3 regions of the Amycolatopsis sp. CA-211722 genome follow, and region 1 is predicted to be linked to each of the others. Evidence: riboswitches for the same ligand, from Rfam matches in the RefSeq annotation. Region 1 holds a riboswitch; each other region holds the start of a gene.

Region 1 (7,231 bases):
CCTTGCCCAGCAAGGAAAGGATCACGATGAGCACGCCGCCGACACAGATCGCGGAGTCGGCGACGTTGAAGATCGCCCAGCCCTGCCCGTTCGGCGCGAACGCGGAGATCATGTCGACCACATGCCCCTGCAGCGGCCCGGGGGCACGGAAGATCCGGTCGGTCAGGTTGCCGAGCGCGCCGGCCAGCACCAGGCCGAGACCGATCGCCCAGCCGACCGAGCGCAGCCGCCGGGACAGCCAGACGATGGCGATCACGACGGCGATCGCGACCAGCGCGAGCACCCAGGTCAGCCCGGTCGCCATCGAGAAGGCGGCACCGGGGTTGCGCACCAGCTGGAAGTACACGAGCCCGCCGAGGAACTCGACCGGCTGCTTGCCCTCCAGCGTGGAGACGGCGATCTGCTTCGTGAGGAGGTCGATCCCCCACAGCACCGCGGCGACGGCGAACACCACGCCGACGCGCTTCTTGGGCAGTGGAGGCGACGGTGGCGCCGTTTCGGGCTCAGTACTCACCGCCCTATTGTCCACTGAGCGTGTTCAGGACTCCCCGGCGGCCGTCTTCGGCCTGCTCAGCAGCGCCGCGAACGCCCCGGCGATGACGACCAGCGACGACAGCACCAGCGCGAGCTGCCCTCGTCCGGGCACGACCGCGCAGACCACGAACGCCGCCGCCACGACCAGCACCAGCACGCTGCGGTCCAGCCACGCCAGCAGGACCAGGCCCAGCGTCAGCAGGATCGCGCTCCGGACGTCGCCGTCGAGTTCGAATTCCCAGTAGCCCACCAGGTCGGCCAGCGCGATGGCGACCAGTCCGCCGAGCGCGATCGCGGCGACCTTCCACCACCGCATGGTCTTCGTCCGGAGGGCGTAGAAGAGCACCGTGCCGAGGTAGACCACGAAGACGGCGAACAGCCAGCCGTCGGTCCTGCCGACGACATCGAACGACCTGTCCAGTGCGGTCGCGGTCTCGCGGCTCATCTCGACGCCGTACAAACCCACGTACCCGAACGAATGCCGTTCACCGGCGGGCGCGTACGCGAACCAGCCCCCGGATCGAATCCCGCCCAGAGACAAGGCCACCACCACCAGCTGGGCGAAACCCAGCAACGCCAGCGGAAACCAGTAACGCGGCCGCTCGTTCCCCATGCGGGGTGAGGGTAGTGGGTCAGGCGCAGAACGGGGGCAGCTCCCTCGGATCGTTCTCCGGCACCCAGCGGCCCTCCGGCTTTTCGTACTGCCAGCGCGCGCCGCGGGCGACGATCTGGCGCAGCGCCAGGACGATCCGGTCCACGTGCTCGGTGGTGCTGCCGAGGCCGAGGCTCACGCGCACGGCCTGCTGCCCCGTCGAACCGGCGACGGCGATCAGCCGCTTCGTCGCCACGTGCGCGCAGAACGCGCCGTCCCGCACGCCGATGCCGTACTCCGCGGACAACACGGCGGCGAGCCAGCCCGGGTCGAAACCGTCGACGACGAAGCTGAGCGTGCCGACCCGGTCGACCGGCGCGTCGAACAGCCGCAGTTCGGCGAATCCGGGGATGGCGGCGAGACCGCGACGCAGACGCGCCAGCAGTTCGTCCTCGTGGGCGACGATGCCGTCCCAGTTCGCGGCCAGGGTCTCGCAGGCGACACCGAGCGCGTAGACGCCGACGGTGTTGGGTGAACCGGCTTCGTGCCGCTCGGGACCGGAATTCCAGACCACGGAGTCACGGCTGACGAGCTTCGTCGCACCGCCACCGGCGAGGTACGGCTGGGCCGCGCGCAGCCAGTCGGCACGGCCGATCAGCGCGCCGGCACCGAAAGGCGCGTACAGCTTGTGCCCCGACAGCGCGACGTAGTCGACGTCCAGTTCCCGCACCGAGATCTTCCGGTGCGGCGCGAGCTGCGCCGCGTCCAGCGCGATCCGGGCGCCGTGCCGCCGCGCGACGGCGGCGATCTCCTTGACCGGCAACAGTTCCCCGGTCACGTTGGACGCGCCGGTGAGCACCACCAGGCGCGGGCCCTGCGGGCAGTCCGCGAGCGCTTCGTCCACAGCGGACACCGCGGCGAGGCGGGTCCGAGGGGTTTCGATCCGGCGGACGTTCGGCCCCTTCCACGGCAGCAGCGCGGCGTGGTGCTCGGTGTCGAACACGACGACGGCCGTGTGCTTCGGCAGGCTGCGCGCGAGAAGGTTGAAGGAATCGGTGGTGTTGCGGGTGAACACGACGGTGTCGGTCGACCGCGCGTCGACGAAGTCACGCAGGATTCCGCGCGTGCGCTCGTAAAGCTTGGTCGAGACCTGCGAAGCGAACCCGGCGCCGCGGTGCACGCTGGCGTACCAGGGCAGGAATTCGTCGACCGCGGACCGCACCTCGTCCAGACAGGGGGCGCTCGCCGCGTGATCGAGATTGGCGTAGCCGATGTCGCCACCGGTGACCAGCGGAACCCGCAGATCGGCGCACGCGACGGCCGGGATTTCGTGGGTGGCAACGGTTTCAGCGGGGGTGCTGGTGCGTTCGAGAGCGAGAGTCATCGTCATCCTCCGGGCCAGGGGACCCGGCGAGGATCCCGCGCTTGCCCGCCGCACCACGCGACGAGCCAGGTCCTCACCCGGGGCACCCCACCGCGGAAGGAGGGTTGCCGGTCAGCTAGCCGGGGCTTGACGCTGACACTCGTGACCTACGGAAGAAGTTAGCGGATGGGCGGGCGATCGAGCCAGCCCTCGTCCGCATCTTGAGACGCCGCTCACGTGCTCCGCAAGCGGGAAGAACCGCTGCCCGGCGCCGCGCCGCGCCGGGCAGCGGCAGGTCAGACCCGGAAACGGCCGGGCAGCGGGATGGTCGAGCGGGAGGAGACCTCGGTCGCGGTGCCCGAGTACTGATCGGTGCCGGCCGCGAACTGCCAGCCGCCGAAGGTCTTGCCGTCGACGGCCTCTCCGTAGGCCTCGGCGACCTTGGTCGAGACCTCGTCGTAGGACAGGCCGTTCCAGTTGCCCGCGCCGACGCCGAAGTCGCGCGAGTCGCCGCCTTGGGCGGCGGCCGTGGGCAGGGTCCACAGGGTGAAGTGCACGTGGGCGCCGGTGCTGCTGCCACCGCACGGCAGCGCGTTGCCGGTCCGGCCGAGCACGTCGCCCGGGGCGACCTGCTGGCCGTCGGTGACCGAAATACCCTCCAGGTGGTAGTACCTGGTCCGCCAGCCGCCGTCGTGGTCGACGGTCACCCAGTCGCCGCCGGAGCAGCGCTGGATCCGGACCGTGCCCGCCAGCGGAGCGCGGACGGTCTTGTCACCCGGGCTGAAGTCGATGGCGTTCTTCACTCCGGACGTGCCGTTGTCCGAGTGGATCCCCGCCGAGTAGACCGACTGGCTCGTGCCGAAGGGCAGCCCGAAAACGGGAAAGGCACCGGCCGCAGCAGCCGTCGGAGCGGCGAGAACCACTCCGACGAGGGCCGCAGCTGCCCCCAGACCGGCGAACCGCACAGGAAGTCTCGTCACCTTGCGTACTCCTTACCCCGTGACACTCACCCATTCGATGGAGTCGATTGCGGGAAAGTAATCCAAAAGGAGTACGGAAGGGAAGAATTTTCTGAGATCAACCGACGAACAGCTGGTGCCGGTTCGTGACCTAGTGGCCGGATTCGCCCTTCCACCTGGCGAGGCGCCCCGCGCGGTCGACGGCCCGCAGGCGTCGTTCGGCCGCGTCACGGGCCTCGGAGGTGGTCACGACGAGTAACTGGTCGCGCTCCTGAAGCCGGGTGTTCTTGTTCGGCGTGAAGCCGGAGCCGTCCCGGACGAGGAGGCTGATCGTCGCCCCCACCGGCAGCCGCAGTTCGGCCAGGTAGACGCCGTGCATCTTCGATCCGGTGTTGATCCGGACCTGCAGGAGTTCCGCGCCCATCTCGTCGAGCGGCGCGGAGTCGACGTCGATCTCGTGTGCCTCGGCGTGCTGGGCCAGCCCGAGCACCCTCGCGAGCGGCGTCAGCGTCGCCCCCTGGAGCAGCGTCAGCACGATGACCAGCACGAACACCGCGTCGACCAGCTCTTGCGCACCCGGCACCCCGGACGACAGCGGGATCAGCGCGAGCACGATCGGGACCGCGCCACGCAGCCCGGCCCACGACAGGAACACCTGTTCCCGCCAGGGGATCTTGAACGGCAGCGCCGACAGCAGCACCGACAGCGGGCGGGCGAGCAGCAGCACGACCGCGCCCGCGACCAGGCCCTGGACCAGGCTTTCGAAGATCCGGCTCGGCGAGGCGAACAGACCGAGCAGCACGAACAGGCCGATCTGCGCGAGCCAGCCGAGCCCTTCGGCGAAGGACAGCGTGTCCGAGCGGTGCGGCAGCTTCGAGTTCCCCAGCACCAGGGCCGCGACATAGGTGGCGAGCAGCCCCGACGCGTGGGCGAACTGCCCGCTCGAATACGCCACGACGCACACCGCGACCGTGGCCAGCGGGTACAGACCGGTGGCGGGAAGTGCCGCCCGGCGCAGCGCGAACGCCCCGCCCCAGCCGAAGGCCAGGCCGATCACCAGCCCGGCGGCGAGTTCGTAGACCACCAGCAGCGGCAGCGACCAGTCGATGGTCGTCCCCTCGGCGAGGACGACGACGGCGATGTAGGCCGGGGCGTCGTTGATCCCCGACTCGATCTCCAGCGCGCCGACGAGCCGCTTGCCGATCCCCGCGGATCTCAGCACCGAGAAGACCGCGGCGGCGTCGGTCGAGGCCAGTACCGCGCCCCACAGCAACGCCATCCGCCAGTCGAGGCCCAGTAACCAGTGCAGGGCGGCACCGGTCACCGCGATGCTCACCACCACGGCCACTGTGGACAGTGCGATCCCGATGCCCAGCGAGGGTTTCACGGCCGACCACCGGGTGGTGAGGCCGCCTTCGGACAGGATCATCACGAGCGCGGCGAGGCCGAGCGACTGGGTGAGCTCGGGGTTGTCGTACTGGATGCCGAACCCGGCTTCGCCGAGCAGGACCCCCATCCCCAGGTACAGCAGCAGCGAGGGAAGGCCGACCCGGATCGAGACCCGGACGGCGATCACGGCGACGAGAAGTACCGCGCCGCCGGTACCGAGGATGAGCGGGAGTTGCTCCATGTCGCCTCCCGTTCCGGTCGCCGTGAGGGCTCCAGAATAGTGAGGCGGTGATCGTCACACGTTCGTGTACCGGTCGAAAAGCGTCCGGATAACCTGTGTTACAGACTGTCCACTACGGACTGCGCAGGGCCACCAGGTCGACACCGAGCTCCGCGAACGGCTTTTCCGCGGCGGGCAGGACTTTCACCGCGCGGTTGCCCTCACGGGACAACCAGCCGGCGCTCACTCCGTGAGACAGTAACGCCGCGGGGGCCCGGCCCGCCAAATGATCACGGCGCACTGTCCAATCCAGACAGTCGCGCAGCATCGGGCGCCGGCCGCCGTCGATCTCCACACCGAGCGCGTCGAGCACCTCGCGCCCGCGAACGGTCAGGGCCAGGCCGCCGGCGTCGTCGATCAGCCCGGCGGCGAGCATCCCGTCCCGCAGCGCGACCCCGACCGTCCCGGCGAGATGGTCGTAGCAGGTCCTGGCGAACTCCAGCCGCTTCACCCGCACCGAAGACCGCAGCCCCTTCACCGGCCGGTGCTCGGCGTGCTGCGCCAGATGCTCGATCAGCTCCGCCACGCGCGGATCGGCTATCCGGACGTAACTGTGCCTCCCCTGCTTGACCCGCACGACGAACCCGGCGTCGGTCAGCTTCGTCACGTGCTCGCTCGCCGTCGAGGAGGCCACCTCGGCCGCGTTCGCCAGCTCGGTCACCGTCCAGGCACGCCCGTCGAGCAGCGCGAGGCACATCGACGCGCGGCTCGGGTCGGCGAGCACGGCCGCGACCTCGGCCAGGGCGATCGTTTCCATCCGTCCACCGTAGAAGACCCACGCTTCGGTGACCGCCGAAGCGTCAGCCCGCCAGGAACTTCGCCGCGAGCTGCACCGCGGGCTTGGAGTCGTTGGAACCTTCGAGCATGACGGCGAAAGCGACGTCGCCGCGATAGCCGACGAACCAGCCGTTGGCGTCCGCCCCCGAGCCGAACTGCGCCGTCCCCGTCTTGCCGAAAACGGCTCCGCTCCCCTGCAACGCTTTCGCGGTCCCTGTCGTGCAGACCTCGCGCATCATCGCGCGGACCTGGTTCAGCACCCCGGCGGGCGGGGCCTGGTACCCGGTGTTGACCTTGGTCTCCAGCCCCTGCCACAGCTTCGGCACCACCGGCTTCCCGGCCGCGACCGTCGCGGCCATGAGCGCCGCGCCCAGCGGGCTGACCTGCACCCTGCCCTGTCCGATCCCGGCTTCGACCTGCTCGTCACCGCTGCCGGACGGCTCCACCTTGCCGGTCTCCGTGGCCAGTCCGGGGATCTCGAAGTCGGCGTTGAGGCCGAACTGGCCGGCGGCCTTGGCGAGACCGTCCGCGGGCAGCTGCTTGGCGAGCCGCCCGAAGGTCGTGTTGCACGACGCGGCGAACGCCGTCTTCAGCGATACGGTCCCCAGGTCGAACCCGTTGTCGTTCTTGAGCGTGCGGGTCCCGATCTGCTCGCTGCCCGGGCAGGCCAACGGGGAGTCGGCGGTGACCCCGCCCTGCTGCAACGCCGCGGTCGCCGTGGCGATCTTGAAGGCCGAACCCGGCGAGTACAGGCCGTTGAGCGCCTTCGGCTGGTTCCCGGCGGCGCCGTTCTGCGCGACCGCCAGCAGCTCGCCCGAGGTCTTCATCGCGACGATGATCGCCGGCCCCCCGAAGCCGTCGACGGCCTTCTGAGCGGCGTTCTGGGACGCCACGCTCAAGGTCGAAACCAGTGGTTTGTCCGTCTCGGCCGCCTGTCCGAAGAGCGTCTCGACCGGTTTGCCGGAGACGTCCACGCGCGACACGGTGACGGTCGCTCCGGTGCCGCTGTTCTCCCCGGAGGCGACCTTGGACAACGCTCCCTGCAGGATCGGCGCGACGCCCGTCGCGTCACCGCCGACGAGTGCCTTGCCGTCGCGGTCGGCCACGATCGGCTTGGCCGCGACGGGGGCGAGCGAAAGTCGCTGCCCGGCTTCGAGCTTCGGATGGATCACCGACATCGCCCAGCGGACCACCCACTTCCCGGCGTTGCGCACCAGGTCCAGCTTGCCCTCGTATTTCCAGGCGCTGTTGCCCGCGAAGGTCCACGCGACGTGGAAGGTGGCCGACGTCGTGGTCGCGTTGCCCGGTGTCGTCGGGACCTCGCCGAGCGACGTCTT
Region 2 (7,231 bases), 1.4 Mb from region 1:
CTGCGGCCAGATCAACGGTCCCGACAGGAACTCGAGCGGCGTGATCTTGACGAGCTCGACGCCGAACGTCATCGGCACCGTCAGGAAACCGACCATCCCCATGTCGTGGAAGGTCGGCAGCCACGAGACCATCACGTCGACGTCGAAATCGAACTCGGCCCGGTCGACCATCGCCTTGACGTTCGAATACAGATTCCCGTAGGTGATCTGCACGGCCTTCGGGTCGGCCGTCGATCCGCTGGTCAGCTGGAGGAGCGCCGTATCCGACTCGGCTGTCGGCACCGGCTCCGCCAGCGGTTCGGCCTCGAGCAGCTCGGTGATGACCTGGAAGGCGATGCCGTGCTCCGTGAGCACCGGCGCCAGCTGGTCGAATGGCTCTCCGAGCAGAACCAGGCCGGACCCGATCATCCGCAGCACGCGAACGGTGTCCTCGGCCCATTCGGCGAGGTCGGTGCGCTGTGTCGGCTGGTGCAGCATCGTCACGCTGCCGCCGGCGAGCCAAACCGCCTGAACCGTCGGCGCGATCAGCGACGGCGCCGCCGCCAGTACCGCGACCGCTTTACCGGGCTCCAGCCCAGCCGCCACCAGACCCCCGGCGACCCGCTTGGCCTGCTCGTGAATCTCGGCCCACGTACGCCGAACCGGCTCCTTGGGCTCCCCGGTGACCATTCCCCGCTGCTGACCTCGCCCCGCCGCGGTGGCGACGAGCGTGTCCACGAACCGACTCATGCGCGTCACACTACTGTCCGCGCTGAAATGCCCGCTCGCCGTCGAGTGAACTCATTCGATCGCTTCAGAGGTCTCAAGCCACTGGGCCTCGACCTCCTCCTTCTCCGTTTCGACGGCTTTCAATTCGGTGTTCAGCTCGATGAGCTTCGTCGGATCGGTCGCCGCCGCGAGCAGTGCCGCGTGCAGCTTCTCTTCCTTCGTGTGCAGCTGGTCGAGCTTGCGCTCGAGACGGGACAGCTCCTTCTGAGCGGCACGCTGTTCCGCGGCGCTCTTCTTGGGCGCGGCCTGCGCGTTGCCCGTCTTCCGGTCGCTGGCCTTGTCGAGGCTCTTGGCGCGCCTGTCCAGGTACTCCTCGATCCCGCCCGGCAGGTGGGTCACTTGCCCGTCCCCGAACAGGGCCACGATCGTGTCGCAGACGCGTTCGACCAGGTATCGGTCGTGCGAAACGACGACGAGGCTGCCCGGCCAGGAATCCAGCAGATCTTCGAGCTGCTGCAGGGTGTCGATGTCGAGATCGTTCGTCGGTTCGTCGAGGAGCAGCACGTTGGGCTCGGCCATCAGGAGCCGGCACAGCTGCAGGCGGCGGCGTTCACCACCGGAAAGGTCCTCGACCGGCGTCCACTGCCTCGCGGCGGGAAACCCCAGCTTTTCCGCCAGCTGCGAGGCGGTGAGCTCCTGCTTGCCGAACACGACCCGTCCGGAGACCTCTTCGATCGCCTGCAGCACGCGCAGATCGCCGGGCAGGTCGTCGAGCTCCTGCCGCAGATGCGCGAGGCTGACCGTCTTGCCCTGGATACGGCGTCCCGTCTCGGGCTCCGTATCGCCCCCGAGCAGCTTGAGGAGGGTCGTCTTGCCCGACCCGTTCACGCCGACCAGGCCGATCCGATCACCGGGCCCGATCCGCCAGGTGACGTGATCGAGCAGAGTCCGGTCGCCGACGGTCAACGTGGCGTCCTCGATCTCCAGCACCGTCTTCCCCAGCCGGCGGCGGGCGAACGCCTGCAACTCGACCGAATCACGCGGCTCCGGCACGTCGGAGATCAGTGCCTCCGCCGCCTCGACGCGGTAGCGCGGCTTCGAGGTCCTGGCCTGCGGACCGCGGCGCAGCCACGCGAGCTCTTTACGAGCGAGGTTTTGCCGCTTCTCCTCCGCCGTCGCCGCCAGCCTCGCCCGCTCGGCGCGCGCGAAGATCCAGTCCGCGTAACCGCCTTCGTACTGCTCGACGCGACCGTTCGTGACCTCCCAGGTCAAACTCGCGACCGTGTCGAGGAACCACCGGTCGTGCGTGACGACCACGACGGCGATCTTGCGGTTGAGCAGGTGATCAGCGAGCCAGCGCACACCTTCGACGTCGAGATGGTTGGTCGGCTCGTCGAGGACCACTAGGTCCAGTTCACCGGTGAGGGCGGCCGCCAGCGCCACCCGGCGGCGTTCACCACCCGACAGGTTCGCCGTCTTCTTGTCGAGGCCGAGAGCGGTGACGCCCAGACCATCCATAATGGACCGGACACGCGCGTCAGCGGCCCACTCGTGCTCCGCACCGTAGCGCTCCAGCACGACATCCCCCACCGTGCTACCTTCGGGAAGTTCGGTCCGCTGGGTGACCACGGCCATCCGCAAACCCCGGACCTGACTGACACGTCCCGTGTCCGGCTCGCTGATCCCCGCGAGAACCTCCAGCAACGTCGTCTTCCCGCCCCCGTTGAGACCGACGACACCGATACGCTGCCCCTCCGCCACACCGAGCGAAACACCATCGAGCAGCGGGCGCACCCCGAAGGACTTGCTCACCGACTCCAGGTTGACCAAGTTGGCCATGCCTCAGCCGATCCTTTCCAAAAGCTCGCACCACAACGAATTAGTCGATGTCCATTTCGGACATCCTCACGCGTGCACCCGAGGCGGCGACGGCCGCGGCGCGTCGTCCCCACCGACGAGCCGGGCTCCGGGGACCGGCCCGTGCGCGACGCGCACCGTACGGCAGACACCCGCGCCGGACAGTTCCGCGGCGACCTCGACGGCCGATTGGGCGTCCGCGCACAGGAACGCGCAGGTCGGTCCGGATCCGGACACGGTGCCGGCGAGCGCACCCGCGTTGACTCCCGCCCGCAACGTGCGGCGCAGCCCTGGACGCAACGAAACAGCGGCCGCCTGGAGGTCATTACCGAGAAGCAGCGCCAGTTGCCGCGGGTCGCCGGATGCCAGCGCCTCCACCACAGGAGTGTGCGAACCGATCCGGGGCGGGCTGCCCTCTTCACGCAACTTGTCCAGCTCGCCGAACACTCTCGGAGTCGAGAGACCACGCTGGTCGAAGGCCAACACCCAGTGGAAGGTGTGCCTCGACAAGACAGGCACCAGCTGCTCGCCTCGGCCGGTGCCCAGCGCTGTCCCGCCGTAAAGCGCGAAGGGAACATCACTACCGAGCTTCGCGGCGATACCGGCCAGTTCGTCCCGGGAAATGTCGAGCTTCCAAAGCGACGCGAGCCCCACCAGGGTCGCGGCCGCGTCGGCACTCCCACCGGCCATCCCGCCCGCGACCGGGATGCCTTTGCGCAGCACCACTCTGACCTTGGACTCGCCGTCCGCCTTGCCGACATGGGCCGCCAGCGCCTGCGCCGCCTTCCACGCGAGGTTGTTGGCTCCTGTCGGCACGGAGCCCTCCCCTTCACCGTAGACCTCGACGCCGGGGTCTTCGGTGACCGCGACGGTCACCTCGTCGGTCAGGGAAAGCGCCTGGAACACGGTCACCAGCTCGTGGTAACCGTCCGGGCGTACGTCACCGACCGACAGGTGCAGGTTGACCTTGGCGGGAACCCTGACGGTTACTGGGGGCGGTACGACGGCGAGCACGCCTCAAGCCTACGTGGCCGCTCCACTTGCACTGTCACCAGGAGAAAGAGAACGGATGGGTCAAAGGAAACGGGCCGCTCCGGACGCGGTGCGTCCGGAGCGGCCCGTTCGGCGAGAAATCAGGCGGCGACACCCTGCGGTCCGCGAACCGGGTGGGTCACGTGGCCGCCGCGTTCGGCGATCCAGGCGAGCGCGGCGTCCGCGCGCTCACCGCGCACCCCGAGGCGGAACCGGCCGACCGGGGTGTCTCCGATCCGGGTCAGGCCGCCTCCGATGGTGGCGAGCTCGACGTCGAAGCGACCGGCGGCCTCCGGCAGCAGCGCACCCACTGAGGCGAAACCGACGAGTACGACGTCGACTGCCCGGTCGTACTTCGAGGCCTGTGCCCGCCCGGTTTCGATCGCGGGAAGCAGCGCCTGCGCGGTCCGGCTGTTCGGATCGGAGACCAGGTCGAGCACGGTTCCGCGTTCGATGACCGCGCCGGCCTCGAGAACCGCGACGTCGTCGCAGACCCGGCGGACCACCCCGGCGTCGGGCGTGGTGAGCAGCACGGTGACGCCGAGCTCGGCGCGTGCACGGTCGAGCACGGTCAAGACCGCACCGGACTCCTCGGGCTGCACCCCCGCCGTCGGGTCGTCGGCCAGGAGCACCGACGGTCCGGCGGCCAGCGCCTTGGCGATCGCCACTCGGCGCAGCTGGCCCTCGGACAGGTCGCCCGGTCGCTGGCCGGCACGAGGGGTGAGCCCGACCAGGTCGAGCAGGTTGCCGACCCGGTTGCGGCGCTGCGGACCGTCGAGGCCGAGCTGTTCGAGCGGCGAAGCGATGTTGCCGGCGATGGTGCGCTCGGCGAGCAACTCCGGCTTGGTGCTCACGACGCCGACCTGGCGCCGGATCTCACGGAGACGGCGCCCGTCGAGGGTCCCGGTGTTGAGACCGTCGAGACGGACGACACCGCGGTCGGGACGCTCCTGAAGACCGATGCAACGAGCGAGGGTCGATTTACCGGAGCCCGCCGGACCGACGACTCCGAACAGCGAGCCAGCTTGGATGTCCACGCTCACATCGCGCAGGGCGACGACGGGATTTCCGTTGAGGGGAAAGGACTTGGACAGGTTTTCGACAGTGATCACGAAGGGCTCCATGCAAATGGGGCGCTGCTTCTTTCGAGCGCGCCAACCGTCACCGAGTGACCGTCCGGGAATCGGACGGATTCAGAGGTAAGGGAAAAGAACTCAGGCAGTAACGGTGGAGCGTCGACACGCACTTACCGTGCGGCGACCTTCATCGACGACACGTCGCCTGGTCAGCAGGAGCGGGTGGGTGACCCTGTTCATTAGGCACAGCCTCCATCGGTCCTGGCTGTAGCACCTGCCCTGTGGAGGGTGGTTGCTGCGACTTCGGCGAGCCAGGTCTCTCAGTCGCTCGGGATGGCTCACTGAGTAAAACCGATCCCACTGGATGAAAGCAAGCGCGTAGGCGCAGATCACACGTCTGGTCGCGTCCATCATACAGGATGGACGGTCCATATTCTGAGAAAGTCGGCGAGTATGCCTAGGCCTGTTCAGGCGTACTGCCTGCTGAGACACGGTTCAGCAGCGCTGAATCGAGGGAGGGGGCCACGCTACTGCGCGGCGCCGGTCACACCTACGACAGGGTGGTCAGCCGGCAGCCGCGGCGATCCGGGCGAACTGATGGACGTCCAGCTGTTCCCCTCGGGTCTTGGGGTCGATTCCCGCCTTGTCGAGCAGCTCCCCGGCGCGTTCGGCGGAACCGGCCCAAGACGCCAACGCGGCGCGGAGGGTCTTCCGTCGTTGCGAGAATGCGGCGTCGACGACCGCGAACAGCCGTTCCCGCTCCACGGACGACACCACGTCGCCCCGTTCGAACGCGACCAAGGCCGAGTCGACGTTCGGAACCGGCCAGAAAACCGCTCGCGGCACCGCGGCGACCTTGCGCGCCTTCCCGTACCAGGCGAGCTTGACACTGGGTACGCCGTAAGTCCGGCTGCCCGGCCCGGCCGCCATTCTGTCCGCGACCTCGGTCTGGACCATTACGAGACCGCTGGTCAGCGACGGCAGTTCGGCGAGCAGGTGGAGCACGACGGGAACGGCGACGTTGTACGGCAGGTTCGCGACGAGCGCCGTCGGCCGTGCGGGCAGATCTTCCGCGGTGATCCGCAACGCGTCCGCGCCGACGACCGTCAGCCGTTCGGCTCCACCTCGCTCGGCCACGGTGCTCGGCAGCCGCCCCGCCAACACAGGGTCGATCTCGACCGCGACGACCTCGGCGCCGGTCGCGAGCAGTCCGAGTGTCAGCGAGCCGAGGCCCGGCCCGACCTCCAGGACGACGTCGCCCTCGCCGATCCCCGAGAGGTCGACGATGCGGCGCACCGTGTTGGGATCGTGCACGAAGTTCTGGCCGAGCTTCTTGGTCGGACGCACGTCCAGCTCGGCCGCCAGCGCCCTGATTTCGGCAGGACCGAGCAGTTCAGTCACCCGACGATCGTAACCAGGTCGGGTAAGCCACGATTGGCCGGTGGACGACGTCGTACTCGAAGGGGAAAAAGTCCGGTTGCGCGACTGGCGCCCGTCCGATCTCGGGCCACTCCGCGGCCTGCTCGATCCCGCCCGCCCCTGGCACGAAACGAACGGGCCCTATTTCGGCACTCCCACCACTGCCGCCGCCGAATCCACGGCGCGCGAGCTCACCACGATCAAGACCGAACCGCCAGATCCCCGCTCCAGCCTGGCCGTATGCGATCTGCGCGACGGAAAGTTGATCGGCCGGGTCAGCTGGTATTGGGAAAGCAGGGAGACCGACTGGCGGCGAATGGGACTGGTCATCTACGACGAGCGGTATTGGGGCGGCGGGTTCGGCACTGAGGCGTTGCGCATGTGGACGACCTATTTGTTCTCTCGCACCGACGCGCTCCGCCTGGACTTCGCCACGTTCTCGGGGAATCCGGGGATGGTCGCCGTCGGGCGGCGGCTCGGGTTCGTCGAAGAAGGCCGGTTCCGGCGCGCCCGACGCTGGTCCGGCGGCGTCCATGACGCCGTCGTCTACGGGGTGCTCCGCGAGGAGTGGGACCGGGTGCAGCATCCAGGCGTGGGCCGGGCCTGATCCGGCCCCACCATCCGGATGGCTTTTCCGAAGCCGCACGGATCCCACTCAAGGGTGATCGGCGCAGGTCGGCGCAGTCGGAGCGTAATGATCATCCACCCGATCGATACCGTGCATTCGTTCGAATCTGCCTCGACAATCGAGGGATGACCAGCGCAAACATCCCCAAGGCCTTCCCGCTCAACCTGCCGGAAGGTGACGCCGAACTGCTTCTCGACGAGTTGCAGGCTCGGCTACGCGAAGGGCGACGTCTTGTCGCCGAAGTCGGCCAGATCCTGGCCGAGATCGAGTCACGAGGTGTCCGGGAGCTCTTCGGATACAACTCGATCGCCGTCTTCTACGAGCATGTGGCCCGGGTGCCCCGCGCGGAGGCCCAAAGAGTGGCCGGCAGAGCGCTGGCGCTCAATTCGAGACGGGCGCGCGACGGCACGTCGATCGACCCCGTCGCGCCCCTGACCGGCACAGCGGCCACCACCGGAGCATTGGCCGAGGCCAGCATCGACCGGATCGTCACCGTCATGAAGAGGCTGCC
Region 3 (7,231 bases), 4.1 Mb from region 1:
CCGAGTTGACGGTCGCGGTCCTCTCGGTGCGAGGCCCGCCGTCGGCCCTCGGGCCGGCGCCTTGGTGGCAACGAGCCGCGGAATCGCTGCGCACCGGGCTCCGAACGCTGTGCGCCGTACTCCCGGAAGAGCAGGCCGGTCTCGTGCCCGGACTGGTCGTGGGGGATACGAGCACACTTTCCCCGAGGGTCGAACGCGAGTTCACGGACTCCGGCATGTCCCACCTGATGGCCGTGAGCGGTGGGAACGTGGCGATCGTCTGCGGCTCGATCCTTCTCCTGTTGAGGCTGCTCCGGGTCGGGCCGCGGACCTCCGCCGCCGCGGCCGCCGCGGGGCTCGCCGGGTTCGTGGTCCTCGCCGGGCCCGCGCCCAGCGTGCTCCGCGCCGGAGTGATGGGGGCGGTCGGGCTGCTGGCGCTGGCACTGGGGCGCCGGGGTTCGGCGCTGCCCGCGCTGGCGTTCGCGGTGGCCGGGCTCGTCGTGGCCGACCCGGCGATGGCCGCCGACTTCGGGTTCGCGCTCTCGGTGCTGGCCACGGCCGGTCTGGTACTGCTGGCGCCGAGGTGGGCGGAATGGCTGGTCGGACGCGGTGTTCCGGCCGGCTACGCCGAGGGGCTGACCATCCCGCTGGCCGCGTTCGTGGTGACGACGCCGGTCATCGCGGGCATGGCGGGATCGGTCAGCCTCGTCTCGGTGGTGACCAACGTGCTCGCCGCGCCGGTGGTCGCCCCGGCCACCGTGTTCGGCGTGCTCGCCACCGTGATCGGCCCGTGGTGGCCGTCGGCCGGAACACTGCTGGTCCGCCTGACCGAACCCGAGGCGAGCTGGCTCATCACCGTGGCCCGCCACGGCGCCCGCGCGCCGGGAGCGGTCCTGGACTGGCCGGATGGCTGGTGGGGCGGGCTTCTGGCGGCCGGATCGCTCGTCGTCCTGCTCGTCGCCATCCGGCTGCGGCACGCCAGGATCCTCCTGGCGGTCGCGTTGGCGGCCGGGCTGCTCGTGTTCGTGCCGGTGCGAGTGCTCGCTCCGGCATGGCCGCCGGCGTCGTGGAGCGCCGTCGCCTGCGACGTCGGGCAGGGTGATGCCGTCGCCCTCGCCACAGGCGAGCGAGGGCGGGCGATCCTGGTCGACACCGGGCCGGAACCGGGGCCGGTCGACGAATGCCTGAGCAGGCTCGGCGTCGACCGGGTGCCGTTGATCGTGCTGAGCCATCTGCACGCCGACCACATCGGCGGTCTCGAATCCGTCTTCGAGGGCAGGTCGGTCGGGGCGGTCGCCGTCGGGCCCGGACGGGCTCCCGCTTGGGCGTGGCAGCAGGTCGCGGACGAGACCGCGCGCCGCGGGATTCCCTTGCTGGAGCTGGAGATCGGCCAACGGCTGGACTGGCCGGGGCTGTCACTGGACGTACTGGGGCCGCGGTATGCCACCAGCCGGTTGGTCCGTGAACAGGACGGCACGGTGATCAACAACGGTTCCGTCGTCCTGCGTGCCGGGACCCCGGCGGGCCGGGTGCTGCTGACGGGAGACATCGAGCTTGCGGCGCAGACCGACCTGATGGCCGAGGGCGCCGAACTGCGTGCCGAGATTCTGAAGGTCCCGCACCACGGAAGCCGTTACACGGCACCGGACTTCCTCAACGCCGTCGCGCCGCGGGCGGCGTTGGTGAGCGTCGGCGCCGGAAACAACTACGGACATCCGAACAAGTCCACTTTGGACAATCTGGTGGCCGTCGGCGCGGCGGTCGCCAGGACGGACACCGACGGCGACACCGCCGTCATCGCCGACGCGCGGGGTCTCGCCCTGGTACGCCGGGGTGAGCCCCGCGGCCCGCCTCGTTCTTGAGGCGGGCCGGCGGGTAACTCAGATGCCCAGAGCCTCGCGGACCGCGTCGGCCGAGGCGCTGACGGTGGCCTTCGGGCCGATCTTGTCCTCGACGGCGTCGAGGGTCTTGAGGCCGTCGCCGGTGATCAGCAGGACGATCTCCTCGTCCGGGTTGAGCTTGCCCGTCTCGATGAGCTTCTTGGCCGTCGCGACGGTGACGCCGCCGGCGGTCTCGGTGAAGATGCCTTCGGTGCGGGCGAGCAGCCGGATGCCCTCGACGACCTCCTCGTCGGTGACGTCTTCGATCGCGCCACCGGTGCGGTTGACCACGTCGAGGACGTAGGGGCCGTCGGCCGGGTTCCCGATCGCCAGCGAGCGGGCGATCGTGTCCGGCTTGACCGGCTGGACGACGTCGTGCCCGGCGCGGAAGGCCGCCGAGACGGGGGAGCAGCCGGTGGCCTGCGCGCCGAACACCTTGTACGGCGTCTCGTCGACGAGTCCGAGCTGTCCGAACTCGCGGAAACCCTTGTCCACCTTGGTGAGCTGGGAACCGGAGGCGATCGGCACCACGATCTGGGAGGGAAGCCGCCAGCCGAGCTGTTCGGCGACCTCGAAGGCCAGCGTCTTGGAGCCTTCCGAGTAGTAGGGCCGGACGTTCACGTTGACGAACGCCCAGCTCTCCTGCTCGGCGGCGAGCTGGGTGGCGAGCCGGTTCACGTCGTCGTAGTTGCCGTCGACCGCGATCAGGTCACCGTCGTACACGGCGGTGGTGAGGATCTTGGCGCGTTCCAGGGTCTTCGGGATCAGCACGACCGACCGCCAGCCGGCGCGGGCCGCCGCGGCGGCGACGGCGTTGGCCAGGTTGCCGGTCGAGGGACAGGCGAGCACGTCGAACCCGAATTCGCGCGCGGCCGCCAGAGCGACGGCGACCACGCGGTCCTTGAACGAGTGCGTGGGGTTACCGGTGTCGTCCTTGACCCAGACCTTCTTGACGCCCAAGGCTTTCGCGAGCCTGTCGGCCTGGATGAGCCGGGTGGCGCCGGGTTCGGTGTTGGGGATCTCTTCGACGTTCGAGGGAACGGGAAGGAGTTTCTTGTAGCGCCAGATGTTCTTCGGTCCGGCTTCGATGTCCTCGCGGCGCACGCGGCCGAAGTCGTAGGCGACTTCGAGCGGCGAGAAGTCCTCGGCGGAAACGAATTCGGGAGCGAGCGGCTGCCGGTGGCCCTCTTCCTTCGACACCAGTTCGACGGCCGGTCCGAGATCCGGGGTCTTGGTGGTGGAGGTCGTGCCGAGGGTTGCGGTCATCGCGAGGTTCCTTTCCTCATCTGCCCCGCCGTGGCGGGCCGGAATTGGCACCGTGTTCGTCAGCTATCCCGCGATCGCGGAATGACAGGCTGACGCCGGTTGCCGGGGCTTCGTCGGGCCGTTCCCTCTGCCCCTCTGGATGAGCGGTATTCGATTGTCGGCACGCGTGTGATCGCGTCGCCTCGCCAACACCGTACGACATGAGGCTCAGGTGGGGCCACCGTGCCCGCAACACATCACCGGACAAAGCACACGAGAGGAGGAGTGGCAGGATCGTCACCGTGACGACGCAAGCTTCCGCCCCATCGCCGCTGGTCCTGGTTCTCGGTGAGGAAGAGCTGCTGATCGAACGCGCGGTCCGCAGCGCCTCGGACGCGGCCAAAGCGGCCGATCCGACGGCGGATCTCACCCGGATCCGGGTGTCGGACCTCACAGTCCCGGCACTCGCGGAGATGGTCAGCCCCTCCCTGTTCGCCGAGGGGAGGGTGATCGTCCTCGAGTCCGCGCACGACATCTCGCAGGAGCTCGCCGACGGGGTGATGGCCTACGTCAAAGCCCCCGCCGACGGCATCGTGCTCGTCGTCGTGCACAGCGGAGGCGGCCGCAGCAAAGCCGCGAAAGGGCTCCCCGCCGCCTTGAAGAAGGCCGGTGCGGAAATTGTCGAGTGCCCGAAACTGACCAAGCCCGCTGAGCGGGAATCCTTTGTCCGCAACGAGGTCCGCCGGGTCGGCGGGAAGATCGACGGTGCGGCCGTGCTCGCGCTGATCGACGCGGTCGGCTCGGATCTGCGTGAACTGTCGTCGGCTGCGACCCAGCTGGTCGCGGACGCCGGCGGCGCGGTCGACGAGCAGGCGGTCCGGCGCTATCACCGGGGCCGTGCGGACGTGAACGGGTTCGCCGTCGCGGAGAAGGCCGTCGCCGGGGACAAGGCGGCGGCACTGGAGTCGTTGCGCTGGGCGATGCAGCTGGGCGTACCGCACGTGCTGGTCGCGGACGCCCTCGCCGACGCCGTCCGGACGATCGCGCGGGTGTCCGGTGCCGGTCGCGGCAACCCGAACCAGATGGCGGGTGAGCTGGGCATGCCACCGTGGAAGGTGCGCAAGGCGCAGGGACAGGCCCGCGGCTGGGGCCAGGACGGGCTCGCTACCGCGATGCGGGTGGTCGCCCGGCTCAACGCCGAGGTCAAGGGGGTCGCGGCCGACCCGGAGTACGCGTTGGAGCGTGCCGTCCTTGAGGTCGTCGCCGCCCACGGCACAAGCCGCTGAACACGGCGAAGGGCCCCGGCGACTCGCGTCGCCGGGGCCCCTTCGAAAGCCGATCAGAGAGAGTTCGCGCGCTTCGCCAGCGCGGACTTCTTGTTGGCGGCCTGGTTGGCGTGGATAACGCCCTTGGTCACGGCCTTGTCCAGCTTCTTGGCCGCGTCCTTCTGCAGCTCCAGGGCCTTGGCCTTGTCGCCGGCGTCGGCGGCTTCGCGGAACTTGCGGATCGCGGTCTTCACCGAGGACCGGATCGCCTGGTTGCGCTGACGCGCCTTCTCGTTGGTGGTGATGCGCTTGATCTGCGACTTGATGTTGGCCACGGGGGCGCTCCTCTTGAATCTCTCGGTGGTTTCACCGCCGCGCTGTGACCGGCCCTGCGTGCTCGGGGAGCGCGCGGGTTTCCTCCATGACGGAATGCCACACGACGGTGAAAGGCAAGCTTAACAGCCGTCCGGGGATGGCTCACGGCCACCTCGGGACGGGCGCTTGAGGTACGGTGCGGAGCGTAGTGCCTAGGGTTCCGCCGCCTGCCCGCCCGGGAAAACACACAATCAGGGCAGACGGGACAGGTCCGAGCGGCACCATCGGCGGGGCCGGAAGCGCCGCCGTTCATCTGACGGGACAAAAGCCTGGAGGACCGGTGTTTTCCGCGCGCGCGGAAAACGTGAAAGGTCCGTCGTGAACGCCACCGCCCTGTCCTTCGTCGTCATCGCCGCCGTCATCCACGCGGGCTGGAATCTCGCGGCCAAGCGGATCCGTCGTGGCGGAGCCCGGTTCGTCTGGGCCTACTACAGCCTCTCCGCTGTCCTGCTCGTCCCAGTCATGGCCGTCTCGCTGGTCGTGGAGCCGCAACGTCCACAGTGGACCTGGTTGGTCGCCGCGGTGGTCACGGCGGTGTTCCACGTCACCTACGGGGTCGTCCTCCAGCGCGGCTACGCCGTCGGCGATCTTTCCGTCGTCTACCCCGTCGCCCGCGGTACCGGGCCGCTGATCTCGGTGCTCGCGGCCGTCGTGTTGCTCGGCGAGCGGCCGGGCGTGCTCGGCTTGGTGGGAGCGTTCCTCGTCGTCGCCGGGGTGCTGGTGATCGGATCCGGGCGGGCGCCGGCGCACGCCAACTCCGCCGATCGTGCCGCCCGCCGCAAGGGCCTGCTCTACGGACTGCTGACCGGTCTCACGATCGCCGCCTACACCCTGTGGGACGCGCATTCGGTCACCGGCCTCGGAGTCCCGCCGATCGTCTACTTCGGAACCGGCGCGATCGTGCAGAGCCTCCTCATGACGCCGTACGCGCTGAAGGACCGCGACGAGGTCTCGTGGCTCTGGCGCGAACACAAGCGTGAGGTGCTCGTCGTCGGCGTGCTCTCGCCGGTCGCCTACCTGCTGGTGCTCTACGCGCTCCAGATCGCTCCGGTGAGCCTCGTCGCACCGGCCAGGGAGCTGAGCATCGTCCTGGGCGGTATCGCCGCCTGGCTGGTCCTGGGGGAGGCGAACGCCGTCCGCAGGCTGGCCGGGTCGGTGGTGGTACTGGCGGGGATCACCGCGATTGCGATGGCCTGAACCCATCCGGTAGGGATTGAGCCATGGACGTGCTGAGCAGCAGGGTGCTGATCCACCCGAAGGACCTCGACGTGTCGACGGCGTTCTATCGGGACACCCTGGGCCTGGCCATCGACAAGGAGTTCCCCGGCGGGACGGTGTTCTTCGCCGGGAACGGGTCGATCGAGATCGTCGGTACCGGAGAGACCGGTCCGACCCCTGACGTCGCCTTGTGGCTCCAGGTCCGGGACCTGCCCGCGGCGCTCGAGGAGCTCGCGGGGAAAGGCTTGGAGCCGGTTCGCGGGGCGCGGCGTGAGCCCTGGGGGCTGGACGAGGCGTGGATCGCCGACCCGGACGGCACCAGGATCGTGCTGGTCGAGGTGCCGCGTGAGCACCCGTTGCGCACTGACCCGCGTTAGACCGGCGGCTTGATCGCGCGCAGCTGGGCGGCGAGCGAGGCGCCGAAACCCGGCGGCTCCCAGGTCCAGGTCTGCAGGTCGGTGAAGCCGGCGGCGGCCACTTCGGCGGCCAGTTCATGCCGGGACACGGGCAGCCACTTCTCGTGCGACGACAGCAGCAGCCGCCCGCCGGGCCGCAACACGCGGAACAGCTCGGCGAACCCGGCCGCGCGGTCCTCCCACAGCTGCACGTTGTTGACGCTCAAGACCACGTCGACGCTCTCGTCCGGCTGGCCTGTGGAGTCCGCGGTGCCGTGCCGTAGCTCCACCTCGTCGCCGCAGCGGCGGCGCGAGCGGGCGAGCATCTCGGGGGAGGGGTCGACGCCGATCGCGCGGCCCGCGCGTTCGGCCGTGGCTTCCAGGCCGACGCCCGGTCCCGGGCCCACGACCAGGGCGGTTTCGCCGGACCCGATCGACGCCAGCTCGACGACGCGAAGTTCGGTGGCGGCGTTGCCGTGCGCCATCGCCCGGCCACCGAACCGGCCGAGCAATCCCCGTGGACGGCCGAACGTTCGGTCGAGTATCTGGGACAGTGAAGTGCTCATACTTCGAGGGCACCACAGCTCATCACGGGCCGCATCGGGGATGACCCCCACTCGCACCCGGAGCGGCATGGGACCATAGAGGTGGCACACCCCGACCTTCGCGAGGAAACCCGTTGACGACGTTCGCCGACACGACCTTCACGCCCCCGGAGCTCATCCGGAACTTCTGCATCATCGCGCACATCGACCACGGCAAGTCGACCCTGGCCGACCGGATGTTGCAGCTCACCGGCGTGGTCGAGGAGCGGGCCATGCGCGCTCAGTACCTCGACCGCATGGACATCGAACGGGAACGCGGGATCACCATC

What was found. A riboswitch is a leader RNA that binds a small molecule or an ion and turns the genes downstream of it on or off. The one in region 1 is predicted to bind S-adenosylmethionine.
Region 2: linked by a shared signal. The riboswitch ahead of ACOCEP_RS05735 (methionine ABC transporter ATP-binding protein) and the one ahead of ACOCEP_RS39105 (aminotransferase class V-fold PLP-dependent enzyme) in region 1 are both predicted to bind S-adenosylmethionine.
Region 3: linked by a shared signal. The riboswitch ahead of thrC (threonine synthase) and the one ahead of ACOCEP_RS39105 (aminotransferase class V-fold PLP-dependent enzyme) in region 1 are both predicted to bind S-adenosylmethionine.

The regions. Positions count from the first base shown of each region.
Region 1 covers NZ_CP184752.1:8,528,896-8,536,126, forward strand. The annotation lists gene lspA (signal peptidase II) at 1-514, opposite strand, end outside; gene ACOCEP_RS39100 (hypothetical protein) at 539-1,147, opposite strand; gene ACOCEP_RS39105 (aminotransferase class V-fold PLP-dependent enzyme) at 1,167-2,510, opposite strand; SAM riboswitch class IV at 2,543-2,657, opposite strand; gene ACOCEP_RS39110 (M23 family metallopeptidase) at 2,786-3,469, opposite strand; gene ACOCEP_RS39115 (potassium/proton antiporter) at 3,600-5,078, opposite strand; gene ACOCEP_RS39120 (ArsR/SmtB family transcription factor) at 5,191-5,874, opposite strand; gene ACOCEP_RS39125 (penicillin-binding transpeptidase domain-containing protein) at 5,918-7,231, opposite strand, start outside.
Region 2 covers NZ_CP184752.1:1,171,583-1,178,813, forward strand. The annotation lists gene ACOCEP_RS05720 (fatty acyl-AMP ligase) at 1-729, opposite strand, end outside; gene ACOCEP_RS05725 (ABC-F family ATP-binding cassette domain-containing protein) at 781-2,547, opposite strand; gene ACOCEP_RS05730 (4-(cytidine 5'-diphospho)-2-C-methyl-D-erythritol kinase) at 2,614-3,579, opposite strand; gene ACOCEP_RS05735 (methionine ABC transporter ATP-binding protein) at 3,699-4,709, opposite strand; SAM riboswitch class I at 4,923-5,013, opposite strand; gene rsmA (16S rRNA (adenine(1518)-N(6)/adenine(1519)-N(6))-dimethyltransferase RsmA) at 5,238-6,074, opposite strand; gene ACOCEP_RS05745 (GNAT family N-acetyltransferase) at 6,115-6,699, shown strand; gene ACOCEP_RS05750 (DUF222 domain-containing protein) at 6,846-7,231, shown strand, end outside.
Region 3 covers NZ_CP184752.1:4,383,071-4,390,301, forward strand. The annotation lists gene ACOCEP_RS21175 (ComEC/Rec2 family competence protein) at 1-1,841, shown strand, start outside; gene thrC (threonine synthase) at 1,860-3,125, opposite strand; SAM riboswitch class I at 3,139-3,271, opposite strand; gene holA (DNA polymerase III subunit delta) at 3,407-4,390, shown strand; gene rpsT (30S ribosomal protein S20) at 4,444-4,704, opposite strand; gene ACOCEP_RS21195 (EamA family transporter) at 5,063-5,941, shown strand; gene ACOCEP_RS21200 (VOC family protein) at 5,965-6,339, shown strand; gene ACOCEP_RS21205 (class I SAM-dependent methyltransferase) at 6,336-6,923, opposite strand; gene lepA (translation elongation factor 4) at 7,037-7,231, shown strand, end outside.